4 regions of the Lysinibacillus sp. FSL K6-0102 genome follow, and region 4 is predicted to be linked to each of the others. Evidence: riboswitches for the same ligand, from Rfam matches in the RefSeq annotation. Region 4 holds a riboswitch; each other region holds the start of a gene.

The links. A riboswitch is a leader RNA that binds a small molecule or an ion and turns the genes downstream of it on or off. The one in region 4 is predicted to bind cobalamin.
Region 1: linked by a shared signal. The riboswitch ahead of NYE73_RS15575 (energy-coupling factor ABC transporter permease) and the one ahead of metE (5-methyltetrahydropteroyltriglutamate--homocysteine S-methyltransferase) in region 4 are both predicted to bind cobalamin.
Region 2: linked by a shared signal. The riboswitch ahead of NYE73_RS12085 (ABC transporter substrate-binding protein) and the one ahead of metE (5-methyltetrahydropteroyltriglutamate--homocysteine S-methyltransferase) in region 4 are both predicted to bind cobalamin.
Region 3: linked by a shared signal. The riboswitch ahead of NYE73_RS22475 (hypothetical protein) and the one ahead of metE (5-methyltetrahydropteroyltriglutamate--homocysteine S-methyltransferase) in region 4 are both predicted to bind cobalamin.

What each region holds. Positions count from the first base shown of each region.
Region 1 is NZ_JBBOPH010000001.1:3,046,871-3,052,000, forward strand. It holds gene cobJ (precorrin-3B C(17)-methyltransferase) at 1-1,657, opposite strand, end outside; gene NYE73_RS15570 ((2Fe-2S) ferredoxin domain-containing protein) at 1,662-2,033, opposite strand; cobalamin riboswitch at 2,180-2,361, opposite strand; cobalamin riboswitch at 2,613-2,797, shown strand; gene NYE73_RS15575 (energy-coupling factor ABC transporter permease) at 2,947-3,693, shown strand; gene NYE73_RS15580 (energy-coupling factor ABC transporter substrate-binding protein) at 3,697-3,969, shown strand; gene cbiQ (cobalt ECF transporter T component CbiQ) at 3,975-4,748, shown strand; gene NYE73_RS15590 (energy-coupling factor ABC transporter ATP-binding protein) at 4,745-5,130, shown strand, end outside.
Region 2 is NZ_JBBOPH010000001.1:2,383,522-2,388,651, forward strand. It holds gene NYE73_RS12075 (hypothetical protein) at 1-82, shown strand, start outside; gene NYE73_RS12080 (elongation factor G) at 200-2,137, opposite strand; cobalamin riboswitch at 2,320-2,506, shown strand; gene NYE73_RS12085 (ABC transporter substrate-binding protein) at 2,670-3,662, shown strand; gene NYE73_RS12090 (precorrin-3B methylase) at 3,714-4,391, shown strand; gene NYE73_RS12095 (S9 family peptidase) at 4,463-5,130, shown strand, end outside.
Region 3 is NZ_JBBOPH010000001.1:4,428,473-4,433,602, forward strand. It holds gene NYE73_RS22465 (tyrosine-protein phosphatase) at 1-37, opposite strand, end outside; gene NYE73_RS22470 (ABC transporter substrate-binding protein) at 183-1,133, opposite strand; gene NYE73_RS22475 (hypothetical protein) at 1,117-1,674, opposite strand; cobalamin riboswitch at 1,833-2,030, opposite strand; gene NYE73_RS22480 (glutathione peroxidase) at 2,155-2,700, opposite strand; gene NYE73_RS22485 (hypothetical protein) at 2,781-3,335, opposite strand; gene ytvI (sporulation integral membrane protein YtvI) at 3,426-4,484, shown strand; gene NYE73_RS22495 (C40 family peptidase) at 4,646-5,130, opposite strand, start outside.
Region 4 is NZ_JBBOPH010000001.1:2,547,168-2,552,297, reverse strand. It holds gene metE (5-methyltetrahydropteroyltriglutamate--homocysteine S-methyltransferase) at 1-1,552, opposite strand, end outside; cobalamin riboswitch at 1,727-1,906, opposite strand; gene NYE73_RS12875 (Lsa family ABC-F type ribosomal protection protein) at 2,469-3,950, shown strand; gene NYE73_RS12870 (hypothetical protein) at 3,982-4,401, opposite strand; gene NYE73_RS12865 (DUF3888 domain-containing protein) at 4,492-4,902, shown strand; gene NYE73_RS12860 (hypothetical protein) at 4,951-5,130, shown strand, end outside.

The sequences.
Region 1 (5,130 bases), 500 kb from region 4:
ACGGAGCTGGCTCTACTTTTATTTTGGAAGACATATCTTGATACGTAAAATGCAGTATCTTTTTCACACGTTTAAAATATTTAAACAAGCGTTCATTTGGATGAGCATTTGCTTTATATTCTTCAATAATATCTGTAATGAGTGGAATCAGCTGCTCAGGCTCCAGCCCTTCTACAACAGGCTGTGCTGCGTGTGCTGTACGACCGACTGGTTTTGCTCCAATAAAGACATCAAATTTACTTTTGCGGTAGACGATGCCAATATCATCAAATACAGCCCGATAACAGGCCATCCCACAGCCATTAAAGCCAATATTTAATGTCTTCGGTAAGGACATACCGCCTAGTTTTTCTTGTATTTCCTCTGCATATGGTATTGAATCAGCCTTTTCACCGTAGCAAAAATCACAAGCCTTCAGTGATAACACATCACCAATCGGGGCTAATAAAAACCCTACTTCCTGTAATTTCTCTGTGATCTGTTCAGGGGCAGTCGTTGGTATTTTCAAATGAATTTGATGATCTGGTGTGTATTCCATCGTCCCCTCATCCCCAACGACCTCCGCTAACGTCATCATTTGCTGGGGAGTAAAAAACTTATTGGCTACACCAGGACTTACTGCTAATTCAAAAATAGATTCTATTTTTTGCTGTACAAGCTTCGGTGTTACTTTGACTGCGCTTGTCCCTTTTACCATTGCAAGTGCCGCTGTAGCCATTTCAAGAGCTGTTTTTTTCGGCTTTGGCGTAGCGGCTATACTGGGTTTATTAAAGCGCCCTGCATTAGGGTCAGCAGTAAAGTCATTTCGCGCTGTTCCTGTCTCTTGGTTCATTGCCCAAGGTTCATTTTCTTCGCGTAAACGTTGATGTGGACGTAATGGCTGTTTCTCTTCACCCAGGGTATATTTACGTTGGTAACCGCGGGGCGTAATCATCTTATTGTCATAGAAAAATGTTGACGAATTCCCGATAATGACAGTTGTCAACATACCAATATCATGTTCTAGCATTTCTGCTAGTGTTGTCATGGTCACTTCTTGACGTTCTCGATAGGCACTTTTCACAAGCCCAACTGGTGTGTCTGGCGAACGATATTCTAAGAGTATTCGTTGAGCCTCGACAATTTGTCTTGTTCGACGTCCACTTTTAGGATTGTATAAAGCAATGACAAAGTCCGCCATTGCAGCTGCCTCGACACGCTTTGCAATTAAATTCCAAGGTGTTAGATGGTCACTCAAACTGATTGTACAAGCATCATGCATAATAGGTGCACCAAGTATGCTAGCGCATGAATTAATCGCAGAAATCCCAGGAACAATTTCTACTTCAATTCCTGTTGCTTCTGTCCAGCCTAGCTCAATTAACACCTCATAGACTAAACCCGCCATGCCATAGACGCCTGCATCACCACTCGAAATTACTGAGACGATGCTCCCTGCTTCGGCTTGACGAACGGCTTCCTGTGCACGCGACACTTCTTCTGTCATGCCTGTACTAACAATCGATTTTGCACTTACTAAATCTTGAATCAGCTCTACATAGGTTTTATAGCCTATAATCATATCACTTTGTTGTAAAGCCTCTACTGCACGTGTCGTAATATGCTTAAAATCTCCAGGTCCAAAGCCTACTACGAAAATTTTTCCTTTTTGCGCCATGTTGTTACCCCTCTTTCACCTTTTCGATCCCTTTAATGGCAGTTGTTTGAGCAGTACGCTGTAATGTACCTTCACGAAGTGTAAAGACATGTTCGTTGTATAAGGATTCATGATGTAAATCTTGTACTAGTGTTCTAGCATGCTCTGTTGATGGCACACGATACCAGTTTCCTTGAGGATAAGCGATTACCACACAAGCATCCTTGCAGCGTCCATTACAGCGCGTTCTTGTCGTATGTATTTCCTGATCGAGTGCTTGCCGCTGTATCTCATCTCGAATGGCTAAGGTAATTTCCTCCCCATCCTTTTTCATGCAGCTACTGCCATTGCAAATAAAGAGATGTGTTTTCATCCCCTCTAAATTCCAAGTTGTCATCTTCTGTCTCCCCTCATTTGCTTTTTGGAAAAAGAAAAACCTTTACTCTATAACGAAGAGTAAAGGTTTTGTAGAAGCCAAATAAAAACGAATAGAATGAAATACAGGTACCCGCTTTCGCTTCAACTTCTCCCTCCGAAAAGTTTGCATGCACAATCAAATAAGCAGGTTTCCTGACTTAAGCTTCATTTTACTGTCGCACCTTCCCAAGTTTGTACCAGTGGCTTTGCGATTTCATCAGCTATTACAGTAGCGGGGGCTGTATTGGATTTTCACCAATTTCCCTATTATCTCGAACTATTCGAGCACTTATTGACGTTTTATATGAAATTTTTATTAGAATTTTAAATAGAAAACTGTCTTTATCATATCTTATTATTTTAAAATTTCAATATTTCTTTAAAAATTTATGACAAATTTATCAATTTTGAATGGAACTAGGTATGAATTTTATACAATCTATATAATTTGCGCACAAAATTTTATCAGAATATTCACCGTTGACCTTTAATTTAAAAAATTTCATAAAAGGTATAGCATATTTATGGAAATTCATGTTACACTTTGTCGTGAAATCTCACAATTTGAATGTTTTTCGGTGCAAAGTGCTTGTCATTTTGCTTAAAAGGGAAGCCGGTTTGAGTCCGGCGCGGTCCCGCCACTGTAATAGGGAGCTTTATAGAATATGTCACTGTCCAACGGATGGGAAGACCTATAAAGCATTGAACTAGAGCCAGGAGACCTGCCGAAAAATAAGTGATCGTTTCAACCTACGAGGATAGGTGTGCGGCTTAGCAGATGAGACTGTTATTTGCTTTTTTAGCTATGCACTTTTCCACCTAAGGAGAAGTGCTTTTTTTAATTACGCACGCAATATTCTAAAAATCTATTAATTAGTTAGGAGGAAAGCTTTTTGACATTATCATGGTGGAAACTTAGTTATTTTTTACTGGCCTTTTTAATCGTGCCAAAACGTGCCTTTGCCATGCATATCATGGAAGGTTTTTTACCAATCGAATGGGCTATTTTTTGGTGGGTGATCTCTATCCCATTTATCATTCTAGGATTGCGTTCTATTCGAAAAACCATTGATGAAAATCCTGAAACAAAAATGCTTTTGGGGCTTTCAGGAGCCTTTGCCTTTGTGCTATCCGCCCTAAAAATCCCTTCAGTTACAGGTAGTTGTTCTCACCCAACTGGTGTAGGACTTGGGACAGTACTCTTTGGCCCTCTAGCAATGAGTGTAATTGGAACAATCGTTTTATTATTTCAATCTTTATTATTAGCTCATGGAGGAATTACAACTTTAGGGGCTAATGCCTTTTCTATGGCTATTGTTGGTCCTTTTATTGCTTACTTTGTCTTTAAAGGGGCTCAAAAAGTAGGGTTGTCATTTTCACTAGCCATATTCTTTGCAGCTATGCTTGGTGATTTAGGTACATACATTGTGACTTCTGTACAACTAGCACTAGCCTTTCCTTCAGAGGTTGGAGGCTTTATGGCATCCTTTACAAAGTTTGCAGGTATTTTTGCCTTAACTCAAATTCCTTTAGCAGTGAGTGAAGGAATTTTAACGGTCATTGTGATGAATTTCTTGAAAAAATACAATGTTAGCGAATTAAAAACGTTACGTGTTTTCTCAACAAAGGAGGCACATTAACAAATGAAAAAAAATTTATTGTTATTAGCAATTGTTGTGTTGTTAGCCATCATTCCCTTATTCATACAAAAAGGTGCTGAATTTGGTGGTGCTGATGGAGAAGCAGAAGCAGCTATTGGTGAAATTAATGCGGAATATGAACCATGGTTTGAAAGTCTATGGGAGCCACCAAGTGGTGAAATCGAAAGCTTATTATTCGTGCTACAGGCAGCTATAGGAGCTGGCTTTATTGGCTACTTCATCGGCTATATGCGTGGCAAACACAAAGAAGGTTAACCATTATGTTACTCATTGATAAGTATGCCTATCTGAATAAGCTAGCGTCCGTTCATCCGCTAGAAAAAATGATATTTTCACTTGGACTACTTCTCATAACGCTCATCATGAGAGATGAACGACTTTCACTCATTACATTTTTTGTAATGAGTGCTTTTATCATTTTAGGTGCAAAAATTCCGCTTGCATACTACGGCAAATTATTATTGCTACCTAGCTTTTTCTTATTAACAAGTCTCGTATCTATTTTACTTTCCTTTACATCATCAACGAATACACTCCCTGCCCATATTTGGTCGTTTACATTTAGGAATTGGACTGTCTTTATTGGGAATGCAAGTGTGTTAGCAGCGCAACAGCTGTTCTTTATTGTCCTTGGTAGCATTAGTTGTTTATACTTTTTAATTCTAACCACTTCCGTACAAGGAATATGTTATGTGCTACGACAATGGCGACTCCCCTCTTTATTAGTGGAGCTCGTCGAACTAATCTATCGTTTTATTTTTATGTTTTTAGAAAGCATGCAAAATATACATCTCGCCCAGCAAGCACGTCTTGGCTATCATTCACCGATGCAATGGCTACGCTCTGTCTCCATGCTTATTGTGGCATTATTTGTGGAAATGTTTCAGCGTAGCCGAGAGCTCAACAATGCCATGCAATCACGTGGAGGCGAGGCCGTCTACTGGCAAGAGATGGGCTCTTATAGCAAGAAAAATTGGCTAGGCATGGCAGCTATTTTACTAGTCCTCATCGTATATGGAGGGTATTTTACATGACAGCATTTTATTTTGAACTCAACCAATTATCTTATGCCTATGCGGATGGTACGAAGGCGTTGTCAGATATTACATTAGACATTCCAAAAGGTAAAAAAATCGCCATACTTGGACATAATGGCGCAGGAAAATCGACTTTATTTCAGCATCTTAACGGTATTTTAAAACCTACAGCTGGAACGATTGTATTCGAAGGCAACGATCTGGAATATAGTCGAAAAGCTTTAAAGGCCCTACGCCAAAAAGTCGGCATTGTTTTTCAGAATGCAGATCATCAGCTTTTTTCAGGGACCGTCAAGCAAGATATAGCATTTGGCCCATTGAATCTCGGCTGGTCTACTGAAAAAACGGAAGAAAAAATAGCATGGGCCGTTGCGCAAAC
Region 2 (5,130 bases), 160 kb from region 4:
TACGAACAAGCATGACTATGTAATAGTTGAACCCGCATATTTGTTGGACAATCCAACAAAGAAAGCTGTCGGTGCACTATAAAAACAAGCCCTCCATTTTTTGGAGGGCTTGTAATATCTTATGGCAGGGTAGAGATATATTTATGCCCAAGAAAGAAATACCCGCGGAAATACCCGAAGCGAGCAGGCTCATCCCATCCTACAGGCAATGCATGGCTGCCTGTGCTTCTTGCCATGGAACCGAATATCCTTTGCCCTTAGCACAAAAGATACTAGAGGAACTATACTCAGGGTCGGCATTTTTATCGTAGCCAATCTGTGCAATCACATCCTCTGTATTATGGCACACATCATAGCCATCAAATTGGAGTGTGAGTGCACCTTTCCCATTTGTATAGGCGGCAAAGGTTGTGCTGTAGCTCATTAAAGTGGCAACAGGTGCACGACCTGTTAGGATAACATCCGTTTCGGATAAAATCGGGTCATCGAACGTGCCTGCTGCTTGCTGAATATCAGTCATCATACGACCGATAAAGTCGTTTGAAGCTTTCATTTTAAAGCGATAATAGGGTTCAAGTAGAACATTTTGTGCCTGCTCCAGCCCCTGACGCAGGGCACGGAAACTGGCTTCACGGAAATCTCCCCCCGATGTATGTTCATTGTGCCCGCGACCTGTTAGAAGTGTAAAATGAATATCTGTTACAGGGAAGCCTGTCAGTAGCCCATGATGGTCACGCTCAAACAGATGCTTTTCAACAAGGCGCTGATTGCCTACAGATAAATGATCGGCATGACAGGCATTGGTGAAGGTATTACCTGTTCCACGTGGATTTGGCTCCATTAATAAATGAACTTCTGCATAATGCTTGAGGGGCTCGAAATGACCATAGCCCGTTACGGTCGTCGCAATGGTTTCCATGTATAAAATTTGCGGCTCACCAAAGGAGACAGCTAATGAAAAACGCGTCATTAATACCTCTGTCAGGACCTCCAATTGAATGGCACCCATAATATGCACATGGATTTCCTGAAATTTTTCCTGCCAGACCACACGCAAGGACGGCTCTTCTGCTTCGAGTAAACGGAAAATCTGTAGCACTTCCTTGATATGCTGATCACCCTCATATTGAACCTTTGCCTGTAAGGTTGGGACAAGCTCATAGGGCTGTGATAGCATCGTTGTACCGATTCGATCCCCAATGTTTGCCTGGCTCAGTCCTTTGACAGCGAAAATTTCTCCTGCCTCTACCTGTTGAACGGTCTCAAAGCGACTGCCGTTATAAAGGCGAATTTCGGTCACTTTTTCTGTTACTTCGTCAAATGAAAATTCATCTCGTACATGCAACGAGCCCTTGGTTGCCTTCATAAAGGTTAAACGCTGGTGCCCATCATGACGAATCTTAAAAACCTCGCCCTCAAACGGGGCATCCTTGTCAAAATGGGAAGCCGTTAACAGCGGGAGCTGGTCAAGAAATTCCTGAATGCCCTCATCCTTTAAGGCCGAGCCAGCAAAGCAAGGGAAGGCACCTTCATTTTTAATCATTTCCTTTAATTGAGCAAGACACTGTTCATGCTCCAATGACTCATTTAGAAAGGCATCAAGCAATTTTTCGTCGCGCTCCGCCAGCCATTCCATAATATTATTTGATACATAGTCTGCTCGCAGTGGCTCATCGATGAACAATACATGCTGAGAGCAATCTTTGCGAAGCTGTCTGATGACAGCCTCCATATTGGCACCCTCACGATCCATTTTATTGATAAAGAAGAAGGTAGGGACATGGTATTGACGTAAAAGTTGCCACACTGTTTCTGTATGGCCCTGTATCCCTTCGACAGCGCTAATGATAATAATGGCATAATCCATCACACGAATGGCACGCTCCATCTCAGGGGAGAAATCGACATGCCCTGGCGTATCAATCAATGTGTATGTATCATCGCCAATATTCATGCGCCCTTGCTCGGCAAATATCGTAATGCCCCGTCTGCGCTCTAGCTCATGATGATCAAGAAAGGTATCCTGATGATCAACACGCCCCCGTGCTTGAATACTATTTGTATGAAAAAGCACTTGCTCAGAGAAGGTCGTTTTTCCTGCATCCACGTGCGCAAGTACACCGATCGTTTTGTACATAAGAAATCCTCGTTTCTATAGAATGCTATCTTTTTATTGTAACAGAATACTAGCTTCTATATTTCTTGTAAAATAGTTCGTCTTTATGTCGAAATAGTGCTAATATAATGATGATTATACTTTTAGTGTCATACTACTGATTGCGCGATAAATTTTCTTCTGCTAGTCTATCAATAGTATTGACCATTATAGAACGTATTGGTGCAAATGGCATTTGTCATTTGCTTAAAAGGGAAATCGGTGCAATTCCGATGCTGTCCCGCAACTGTAAATGGGGAGTCTATACAGCATGCCACTGTAGTGAAACTATGGGAAGGCGTATAGATGATGAACCTAAGCCAGGATACCTGCCAGTATGTATTTTTTGACTAAGAACCACGAGGATGGGGATAGTGATGAAGGTAATGATACCGTTATTTCACTATGCTACTCTCTTGGCGACAAGAGGGTTTTTTTATGCCCTTCCAACTACCTTAGTAGTAAAGAAGTCTCTGATTTCTTTCTATATTTTAACAGCAAAGGAGAAAAGGACATGAAGAAATGGAAAAGTATATGGCTGATGATGATCATTGCCTTGGTCGCTGTTTTAGGGGCTTGTAACGCAAAGGACAAAACGGAATCAGCTGCACAAGGTGAAAAGGTTGAGCCATCTGAGGCGGCAGCAGAAGTAACCATTAAAAATAATGACACAACTCAAACATATACGGAAGCACCAACAAAAGCGATTAGCTTAAATCAACATGTGACAGAAATTATGTTAGCACTTGGTTTAGAGGATTCTATGGTAGGGACAGCTTACTTAGATGATAAAATCTATGAACCACTGCAAGAGGCATACGATAAGGTCCCTGTTCTTTCCGATCAATACCCAACGAAGGAGCAAGTCATCGATGCCGAGGCAGATTTCCTATATGCTGGCTGGAAAAGTGGCTTTGGCGAAAAGGGTGTAGGCACACCAGAAGAGCTTGAAGAATTAGGCATCCATACGTATTTACATACGGCTTCCAACATGACAAAGCCAACCATAGAGGATATTTTCACTGATATTCGCAATATCGCAAAGATTTTCCGTATTGAGGATCGTGGCGAAGCTTTAATTGAGCAAATGACGAAAGATGTAGAGGCAGTACAAGCTAAATTACCAAAAGATAGCGAAAAATTACGTGTTCTTGTGTTTGATAGCGGTGAAAAGGATGTATTTACAGCTGGTCAAAACTTTATGAATGAGCTTGTGACAATCGCGGGTGGACAAAATATCTTTGGTGATGTGGAATCAGGCTGGACAACTGTGTCGAAGGAAGATGCAGTAGACCGCAACCCAGAGGTAGTTGTCGTGATTGATTACGGTGAAACAACGGCAGACCAAAAGATCCAATTCTTAAAAAATGATCCAGCCTTAAAGGAGATGGAAGCGGTCAAAAATGAGCGCTTTGTCATCCTGCCACTTTCAGCAGCGTCTGAAGGGGTTCGTGCGGCAGAGGCCATTGAAATTTTAGCAAAGGGCTTCTATCCTGAAAACTTTTAATCCATTCGAGCTAGCGTTTTGCTAGCTCCTTTTTTATAAGGAGCGATAAAAATGAACGCATTTCAAAAAAATGTACCAGATCAAACATTTGAAACACTGAACCGTCATGGTGAGTTTACCCGTCTAGCCGTTAGCCCTGGCATTATTAATAAGCATTATACTCCTGCACAATTCCAAAAGATAGCCGAAATTGCTGGCGAAAAGGGGGCGATAAAATATTCTGCTTCCTATAGTATACTCGTATCCATACCAACGTGCGATGCCACAGAAGCGGTGCAAGCCTTACAGGAAGCAGGTCTTTATGTTGCTCCCTCTGGTTCAATCATAGCCATGAAGGCCTGCGATTTTTGTGATGGGGAGAAAATGGAGGCTGCTCCGATAACCGAACAGCTCTATCATGCCATAGAGGGGATGAAGGTACCTGCAAGAGTGCGTGTCAATATTAATGGCTGTGCATCAGCTTGCTACAATGCAGTCTATGATGATATTGGACTCGTTTACCAACAAGAAAGCTTTGATGTCTATTTAGGGGCAGTACCGATGGGAGCAAAGGCACAGGCTGGCACGTTATTCGCTAAGAGGGTAGACGTCACACAAATTGAAGATTTTTTACTGCACCTGATAAACCTTTATAAGGAGCATGCTCGCCCAAATGAGCCCTTTTATAAATTTTATCGCAGAACAAAGTCAGCAGAATATTGGGAACTAGTAAAAAATTCAATTAAATAGCAGGAATATTACTTAGGGTGTCGAAGTATTGTAATAAGGCACAGAAAATTACAATACAAAGGAGCAAGAACATGACATCGAAACAAGGGATTCAACCAGAAGATCTTTATCACTTAAAATCAGTAGCAGATCCACAGCTTTCACCAGATGGGACAGAGGTAGTTTATGTAGAGACTCGTATGGACGAGAAGAAAAATGACTATATATCGAATTTGTTTTACATAAACTTGAAGGACAAAACACCACAGCAATGGACATTTGGTGAAGATAGAACGACGAGTTCCCCTGTTTGGTCACCAGATGGCAGTCAAATTGCATTTTTGTCAACGAGAACAGGTAAGTCGCAAATTTATGTTCTTTCGAGAGCAGGTGGAGAGGCAAAACAGGTGACACATTGTAAAAATGGAGCGACCTCCCCTGTCTGGTCACCATGTGGCAAGAAAATTGCTTTTTCAGTCGTGCTAGGGAAAGATGAAACCATCCTAGATAAAGCGGAGGATGAGAAGAAAAAGGATAAAGAACTAAAGCCACTAGAAATCGAGAAAATGAAACACAAATCGGATGCTGGTGGATTTATTGATATGGAGCAGTTTACCCATATTGCCATTGTCAATGTGGCATCAGGAGAGCTAGAACAAGTGACAGAAGGCAAAGAGTACTGCCATCTGGGTACTTGGTCGCCAGATGGCAAATACCTTACGTACTTAGCAGATAAAGCGGAGGATTTAGATTTCTCATT
Region 3 (5,130 bases), 1.9 Mb from region 4:
CTTCAAATGGAATTACCTTTGTCTCTAATTGCTCCAATCACTACACCTCCTAAGATTATCAAGCATACTTACTTTTATTTTAAAGAACAAACTACATTAATTCCAATTTTCACGCTAGGTAATAATTTAAACCACATAAAAAATGCTAGCTGAATGGCTGACAGCTAGCATGGAAACATTTCTTATTTAAATAACTCTGGGTACACAGCCTTCGCTACTAATTCTACAGCTTCACCAATACGCGGACCAGGTCGATTAGAGATATCTGTATCAATGGACAATACCGCTTTGTTTTGAATAGCTTTCACAGTATTCCAACCATCTCGTCCAAGAATTTCTCCTATTGGATCTTCTGTATAGTTTACTGTTGTTAAAATAACATCTGGATTTTTCGCAATAACATCTTCCTCATTCACTTTTGCCCAGCTATTCAAGTCAGAAAAAACATTATTAACATTAGCTGCATCTAATATTTCTTGCTGGAAAGTGCTAGAGCCTGCTGTATATATGTCTGGCTTAGGGCTAACCTCTAAATAAACATTTTTCGGCGTTTTTACATCCTTCACCTTCGTTTGTACTTCAGCAATTTTCGCTTTAATCTCTTCGTTTAATTTATTTCCTTTATCAGGAACATCCATCACAGCAGCAATTTGTTCGATATCTCCATAAACATCGTCGAAAGTAGTCGCAGATTGAATAACAAACACTTTAATTCCTGCGTCCTCAAGCGGCTTTAGGGCATCCTTATCACCTATTGTATAAGCAATGACAACATCTGGCTTTAACGCTATAATTCTTTCACTGTTAAAGTTCATAGTATCAGAGACACGTTCAATTTTTTGTGCTTCCTCTGGGTAAGTATCGTACTCAGTTGCTCCTACAATTTTATCGCCAACACCTAAAGCAAACAAAATTTCAGTATTACTTGGTTGTAAAGATACAACTGTTTTTGGTACTTCTTTAAACTCTATTTCCACTCCACGGTCATCTGTCACTTTATAGCTTGTTTTCTCTGCTTGTTGTGTATCTTGCGAAGCATCTTTATTTTTTGTATCTTCAGCAGTGCCACAGCCTGCTAATACCAGTGCAAGTAAGAGCACTGATAGCCATTGGAAATTAAATACTTTTTTCATTGTTATTCTCCTTTTTCTTTTTCATTGGGTAGGATTTACTAATAAACGGTATTTCCGCTATTCCAGCTTGCTGATTCATAAAAACAGCCATGACAAAACATACATTAGCTAATAAACCAAGGTAATCGAAAAGAATAGCTGGAACCTCTCGTTCTTCTGATACTTTGTGTAAAGTACGATATGATTTTTTTGCCTCACTGCGACAAAGATGTAAGGCTGCAGCAGCCTCTGTTCCTTGAGGTAAAACAAAACTTTGAATCTCTTCCTTCACATGGCGAACGTAAAAATCATAACGTTCACTTAACCAAGATAAATCCTCTTCAGTTACTGCTAATTTCCCACGTACTGAGCCATTCACATGATAAGCCATAGGTAACATAAGCAATAAATCCTCAGCAACAACTTGAACATCCTCTTTTTTTACCGCAGCTAATGCAACTCCTAGATGTGTTGTCAGACTATCTGTTCGAATTTCAAAATCGACCGTTGAAGCTTTCTCACGCATAAATGGATAACAAGAATAACGGGCATCTTTTTTCACTTGCTTCCCCCCTATTTTCTATAATGAAAAATTCTTATTTGAAAGGCATAAAAAAGTCGCTCCTTTTTGCAAAGGAACGACAAAAATAACATAATGAGCCATCAAACTGGACAAAGCCTATGTATTTGCCGTATATCCTCCTAGCTTCCGAGAAGTTTTTATACGTTCAAATAAAGGTCGGTCTCCTGGCTTGTACAGTTCGTCACATGAAACGAATGTGTTATAAAGGACCTTCCCATCTTCTTTGAGACAGTGGTAAATCTTTATAATGGCTGCACTTACAGTTGCGGAAACAGCTCCGGTTTTTCACCGGATTCCCGATTATGCTAATTAGCACCTTTATTCTGCAAGAATATTTCATTTGTAAAGCAGTTTATCATATATGCTTCAGAAAAAATAGCTGTACACAGTTTTAAAATATAGCATTATTTCTACTTGAAGAGAAAACCCTAACAAATTTTTACATTATTAAGAAATTTACTATAATAGTGTTTCAATTGCTTTTTCAATATCGAGCTGTGAATCTGTTGGTTCAAAGCGTGCGACGGTCTTACCATTAGCATCTACTAGAAATTTTGTAAAGTTCCAGCGAATATTACGACCATCTAAAAAGCTTGGGGCAAGTTGAACAATTGCTTCTGCCAACATTTTCTCCTGCATACTTGCCTTCCCAAACTCTCGGTAATCCACTTCATGCTTTAAATAATTAAAGAGTGGATGGGTAGCCTCTCCATTTACCTGTACAAGCTCAAAAATCGGGAATGTGACCCCATAGTTTACCTTGCATAGATGCTTAGTTTCCTCCCCATCTTCAGGATTTTGATGGCCAAATTGATCACAAGGGAATCCAAGAACTACAAAATTCTCTTTTCCATATCTATCATACATTTTCTGTAAGTCTTCAAATTGATATGTAAATCGGCATTGGTTTGCCGTGTTAACAATTAACATTGTTTTTCCACGATATGTTTCCATCGATAAAATTTCGCCATTAGGCTTCCGAACTAGATAATTATAAATGCTCATGCATAATCCCCTTTTTTCATTCATTATAGTTGACTATTCTATCGTTCATCAAAGAATTTGCACAAAAAAACACCACCTCGCTACTTTGAACGGATGGCTGACTTATACTTCTTTTTATATTTAGCATCTTGTTCTTCATTAATTAAACGATGGGCAATATCTAATAATTTCGAGTCATTTGTTTGATCATATAACTTTTTAAATGACATTATAATATCCTGACGAATAAGAGATGGCTGTTTTTCATCTATACATGTTTGAAATCTTTTAGCTAGATACGATACAACCAAATCTCTTTGTACTGGACCCGCCTGTCCAATTTTCCAAATTGCTTGTAATGCATGCCTTGCCGTAGCAGATTGTTCATCGTAAGTCACAGCCCAAATCTTTAAAAAATCCTCCAAGACCCTTTCTTCTGGATCACTTTTTGCAGCTAAAGCGCATAAAATTTGTGCAGCACGTGCACGAGAATAACCATTATTGTATGTAAGAGCTTTTATTAGCTGTTCCCAAACTGCATATGTCCAATCTACGGGTTCTTGCATAATTTTTATTAATTCCTCGTAAGATTCATATTGAATATCGCGATCATGCTCTGTTAGATTACTAAAAAGTTGCAAAATCTCTTTTTCCATAATTCATCCCTACCTTTATTGTTTCAGAACGTAATAAAATTTGATTTATGGTACACTTAACTTAATTTTTTTCGCAAAGAAGGTGAGTTTATGAATAAATTTAATGCTAGGAAATTGATTTTTCGGTTGATTGTGATAATATCACTACTTCTAGCTGCCTATTTTGTTATCCCAGTGTCCATGCCTTTAATACTTGCTGGGATTAGTGCATTTTTCTTAGAACCAATTGTCATGTTCTTTAAACGGAAATGGAAAATGTCACGGAAAATAGCAGTTGCTTTTATTTACATAGTGAGTGTTATTGTTATATCTATTATTTGTTATCTTTCTATTACACAAATAATGACACAAATAATTTTACTATCTAAGCAAGCTCCCTATTATATTTCCAAGCTATCAGATATGTGGCTTCATATGCAAGAAAATATTTCTAAATACACAGAAGACTTTCCACCTGAAGTAAGTGCTTCGCTTCAAAAAACCACTATGGATTTCATAAAGAAAGTCGAAGAATCCTTTTTAAGCTTCTTTAATTATAGCAAAGTTTCTGCCTTCTTTTCAGAGATACCCAGCCTATTTATCAGTCTTCTCGTTTATATGATTGCGCTATTCCTATTTATGCTTGATTTGCCTAAGTTAAAGCAAATCACTTATAAATATTTAAAGCCCAATACAGCAAAGAAGATAAAAATTATTTTAAATCGCTTAAAAGATGCAACATTTGGCTATATGAAGGCTCACTTATTTGTAAGCTTTATTATTGGAGGCGTCACACTCATTGGACTGCTATTAATCCAACCGAAATATGCAGTAACAATGACGATTATTATCTGGTTAATAGATATTGTACCATTCCTAGGCTCTATCATTATTCTAGCGCCATGGGGACTTTACCACCTGTTGATGGGAAACACCTCTATAGCTGTAAAATTATTCATCTTAGCTGCTATTTTACTTATTATTCGTCGAGTAGTCGAGCCTAAATTAATGGGAGACCATATCGGTTTATCCACTTTACCAACATTAATTTCCATGTTCATAGGTCTACAGTTATTTGGTATTATCGGTTTACTTGTCGGCCCATTCGTTATTATTTTCTTTATTGCCTTGAAAGAGACAGGTGTCATCAAAGTAAATTTTAAAATTTAATATCAATTTAGTATGCAGGAAAGTCTCTTTTCAAGAATAGAAGTAGTCGTCTTGTTTCTTTGAAAGAATAGCATTCCAAAAACAAAAAAGGTCATCTTTGTATATTTTTCTCTACAAAGATGACCTTTTTCTTATCTCAACCGTCTATATATTAGTGAGGCCTATTGAATACGTCCAAAGCCTACTAAGTATTGATTCCACCAATCAAGTGATTCAATTACGACACCATTGTTTTGAGCGTCGATCATTGTGTTATTACCTAAATAAATACCTACGTGTGCTACTCCTGAACCATAGCTGAAGAACACTAAGTCCCCAACGCGTGCTTCACCTGCTGAAATGCGTTGTGTTGCTAAATATTGTTGTGATGCTGTACGAGGTAAAGAAACACCCGCTTGCTTATATGACCATTGTACAAGACCTGAACAGTCAAAACCTGTTGATGGGTTGCTACCACCCCAAACATAAGGACGTCCTAGGAATTGTTTAGCTGTTGAAATGGCATCTCCTGAAGAAACAGTGCCAGCTCCTGAACCAACAATAATTTTTTGTGGTTCGCCTCCACCATTATTTTGAGTTGCTTGTACAACTGGTGTAGCAGCTTGAAGTGCACGTAAACGAGCTGCCTCTTCTTCAGCTGCTTTAC
Region 4 (5,130 bases):
CATATGAAACAACCCACGCTTTCTCTGTAAAGGCAAAGCCAGTCAGCTTTTCACCGAAATATTCGACCATATCTGTACGCTCAAATTCACCATGAACAAGTACATCGATATCTAATTCCTCTTGTATGGAGATCCAGCGCTTTGTTTCGTCTTCTAAAAATGTTTCATAGGCTTCATTCGATAATTGATTCTTTCGCCACGCATTACGATTTCTTTTCACTTCATCTGATTGCGGGAAGCTACCGATTGTAGTTGTTGGAAACAGCGGTAATCCTAAGGCTTGTTGTTGGATCGTTTGTCGCTTCGTAAAATTACTGTGTCGTTCAAAATCTTGCTTTGTCACAGTTTGAACGGCTTGATGAATTAACTTATTTTGGCGGATTGGATGATTTTTTAGAGCCTCAATCGCCTTCATACTTTCTGAAAAATTATGTTGTAAGGAACCATCTTTATCTCGTCTATATTTAGTCAGCCCCGTGATTTCTACGATTTTCTCATCTGCGAAGGCCAGAGACTGCTTTAAAACAGGGTCAAGTTCATTTTCAAGAGAGGTTGTGATTGGAACGTGCTGTAGGTTACTTGATGGTTGAATCCATAGTTCAGCAGCATGACTTAGCTGTTCAATGGCTTGAATTGTCGCATTGACCTCCGCCAGGTTTGAACGCCAAATATCACGGCCATTCACTACCCCTATTCCTAATACTTTATCCTGCGGGAAACCAAATTGACGAAGTGACGCCATATTTCCTTTATAGCCATGAACAAAGTCCAAACCGAATCCTTGAACAGGCAATGTACTTAATGCTTCATAGGCACTTAAAGCTTCGAAATAAGTCTGTAGCATTATTTTAGCCTCAGGAACGGCAGTGGCTAACTGGTCATACATTTCTTTCACCAGCTTTATCTCTGCTGGATCAAGTGTTAAGACGAGGGATGGCTCTTCTAGCTGAATCCAAGTGGCACCTGCATCCACTAATTCTTTTAATACCTGCGTATAGAGTGGTAATAAAGCTAATAAGTACTCAACCTGTGTTAATTTGTTGTAGCCTTTCGTTAACTTATAAAATGTATAGGGACCAATTAGTGTCGGCTTCGCAATGATACCGAAAGTTTCCTTCGCCTCTAAAAAGTCGGCTAACACTTTATTTTCTGTTAGTTGTAAGGCTTGTCCCTCATACTCTGGAACAATGTAGTGATAATTTGTATTAAACCATTTTGTCATTTCACTAGCTACGGCTGTTTTGTCTCCTCTTGCTACACTGAAGTAGGTATGAAAATCGACTTTACCACCTTGCCAGTTAAAGCGCTTTGGAACTAAACCAAACATCAAAGCTGTATCTAACATTCTATCGTAAAACGTAAAGTCGCCAACTGTCACCATATCGATTCCAAGTTGCAGCTGCTTGTTTATTCTTGATAAACGGATTTTCTTTAATTTTTCCTCAAAGTCCTCCTCAGAAAGTTCATTGCGCCAAAATGCTTCTAGTGCTTTTTTCCATTCGCGTTCCTCCCCTATATAGGGATAACCGATCAATGTACTTGTATAGTTCATGTTTTTAAGCTCCTTTTTTAGAAAAAATAAAAAGCCATTCTCCTATTAGGAAAATGGCTGCATGTTAAAATTAATAATGCTAAAACAATACGAAAAAGTATCTACTTTCGCATAAACGTTATCGCACAGTGCCTATTTGGTCACTTTTCACCACCTATTTCCACGTAGGTATTTGGTGTGTACTAGAAATTGGCAGGTCTCCTGGCTTTCCATCAACACGCCTCACAGCCTTCCCAGTTTCCCCAGTGGCATTTGTGATTTGCTCCGAATTACAGTTGCGGGACAGCGTCGGATTTGCACCGACTTCCCTTTTAAGCCAAACTTTCATTTGGCACCAAGTCTTACACAATATTCAATTATGCTCCTACTATAGCACATATTTCAGAATAGTAGAAATTATTTTTCAACTATTATATAAATTATTTCTATAAATATTATAGGAATTATTGTATAGTACTAAGTGAAAATAAGGTTACATTGTATTCTGTAAAAAAATTTGTTACTATAAAAAGACAATTATGAGAGGACTGATGAATGGACAATGAAGAACTAAACTATATTTTTATTTGAATTGAATGATTTCAAACACAAAATATAGGGTTAGTCTATCCATTTTTAACTATCAGTTTGCATTTTATTTGTCATGACAAATGGCAAATCACATTTATTCAGAGAAAGACTAATCCTTCCAATGCACAATTGGAGGGATTTTTTCTTGCTTTCATAGTTGATTTTGTACCTTTCATTTACCCATAAAGGAGAGGAAAAATATGAGCGATTCAAAAACTATTGTAACGCATGTAACACTCCGTATAAGTCGTTAATATCCATCTGCTTATACGGAGAAATCAACCATAGATGGATAGACCGACTTTGTATGAAAAGTAAACTGTTGCAATACAAAGGAGGAATTATCATGTCCATGATACAAGTACAAAACCTAACTTTTTCTTATCCAAGCAGCTTTGACAATATTTTTGAGAATGTCAACTTTCAAATCGATACGGATTGGAAACTTGGATTTATCGGTAGAAACGGACGAGGTAAAACAACATTCTTTCAGTTGTTATTAGGAAATTATGAGTATAGCGGAAAAATCATCTCTTCTGTAGACTTCACTTATTTCCCCTATCCAGTTTCTGATCCAAATAAATATACCCATGAAATATTTGAGGAAATTTGTCCTCAGGCAGAAGATTGGGAATGTCTACGTGAAATAGCTTACCTACATGTAGATGCGGAGGTCATGTATCGTCCTTTTAAAACATTATCCAATGGCGAACAAACAAAGGTGCTGCTTGCTGCGTTGTTTTTGACAGAGGGTCAATTTTTATTAATTGATGAACCAACCAATCACCTAGACACGGATGCACGAAAGACGGTTTCCGATTATCTTCGCAGGAAAAAAGGATTTATTTTAATTTCACATGACAGAAGCTTTTTAGATGGCTGTGTTGACCATATCCTATCGATCAATAGAGCCAATATTGACGTTCAAAGTGGAAATTATTCTTCTTGGAAGTTAAATTTTGATCGTCAGCAGGAACACGAAGAAGTAACCAATCAACGACTGCAAAAAGATATCGACCGATTAAAACAATCCTCAAAGCGTTCGTCAGGTTGGTCTAATCAAGTGGAAGCCTCCAAAAACGGCACAACCAATTCAGGTTCCAAACTGGACAAAGGCTTTGTTGGACATAAAGCAGCCAAGATGATGAAACGAGCGAAGAACCTAGAATCCAGACAACAAAGAGCTATTGAGGAAAAATCAAAACTGCTAAAAAATGTTGAAAAAACCGAGTCATTGAAAGTAGAGCCATTGGCATATCCATCAAAAGAAATGGTTGTTGTCACGGATGTATCGATTCGGTACGATGACCATATCGTGAATAAGCCTATTAGCTTCAAAGTGGCACAAGGGGATCGAGTTGTTTTAGATGGCAAAAATGGAAGCGGAAAAAGTAGTATGTTAAAACTTATTCTAGGTAATCCCATCCAACATACAGGCTCGATAAAGTTAGCTTCAGGTCTAGTCATTTCCTATGTTCAGCAGGATACATCCCATTTAAAGGGATTGCTATCGGAATTTATTGAAGAGCATGGTATTGATGAGACGTTATTTAAATCAATCCTGCGCAAGATGGATTTTGAGCGTATTCAATTTGAGAAGGATATCTCTCATTATTCTGGTGGGCAAAAGAAAAAGCTGCTGATTGCTAAAAGCTTGTGTGAGAAGGCTCATTTATATATTTGGGATGAACCACTCAATTTTATTGATATCTATTCACGCATGCAGATTGAAGAGCTCATAAAAAGCTCTCATCTCACAATGGTGATTGTTGAGCATGATCAGGCATTTCAACAAACTGTAGCAACGAAAACGATAGCTATGTCATAAAGAGAAGAATCCATTTATGGATTCTTCCTTTTTAATGATATTGAAACCAATGGATCCATTTAGAATTTGTCTCTTTCACGATATATAGCTCACCTAGTGATGCACTTTGCGCTGGCAGTAATCTTGGAAACCTTAATCGAACAAACCAGGAGTGATTAGCCACATTTTCTCCACAGAAGTTCACCGCCATTTTATAGTAATTCTCCTCCATGCCAGTTAATATGGGCATGGGCTTTATCACCTCAATTTGCCACTCCTGATAATCAGGGCTTGAGCCATATACTTTTGGAATGATGTCAGCTAATGCTTGACTAAGCTCGTCTTTGTCTTTCACCGTTGTTTTCATCAATACATCTGGATTTGGACATTTTAAGCCTTCAGGTTCTGACCCCGAAGTAGCTGTTGGAAATAACAAAAGCATACATAAAAAGGGCAGTATTATTTTTCCCATTGTTCAATTCCCTTTCTTTAAAAATGCTCGATAATTTGCTGTGATTGGTGCACTCTATAAAGTATCATCCTGCAGAAAGGTCACTATTCCATGAAAAAATTTGCTTATGTTTTAATGTTTATCTTCACTATGTTCATTCTGCCATGTAAGATTTATGCGCAAAGTGAACAAGCTGATGAGCAACTAATCAGGGACACATTCATTACAATCCTTAATCCATTTATTGAAAAGGAAATTGATCATTACTATGGCTATCCTAAGCAGTATGGCTTGTATGATGTGAAAATTTTAAAAATTGTCAAAGAAAGTCAGTTTAGCTTTAAAGTTAGCGTGGAAGTTACGACCTTTGAGCATGCGCATTCCCCACCCTACAGTAAGGAAATCATTACGTTTGAAGTCAGTCCAACTGGTGTCATCACACTTCGCTATATACATGAGGCAGATGATGTAGAAAAGGCAATAAACGCATTCTATAGGGCAACACTGTTAGATATACAGTAGAGTTTTAAGCTGGACTTAGCATCTTATACTTCCTACCGATACGATCAATTGCAATATCAAGCTGAAATTAATAATGATATGAAATCCCTTGCTATGATTGCAGAGGAAATAGTGACCCATATTTTATTTCCTGAGCGAAAGATTCCCTACAAAAATGTCATAGACCCTGTCACTTTTATCAAGGGTAATATAGGTTATATGCTCTTTAAAAGAGCGGATGGTACAAAT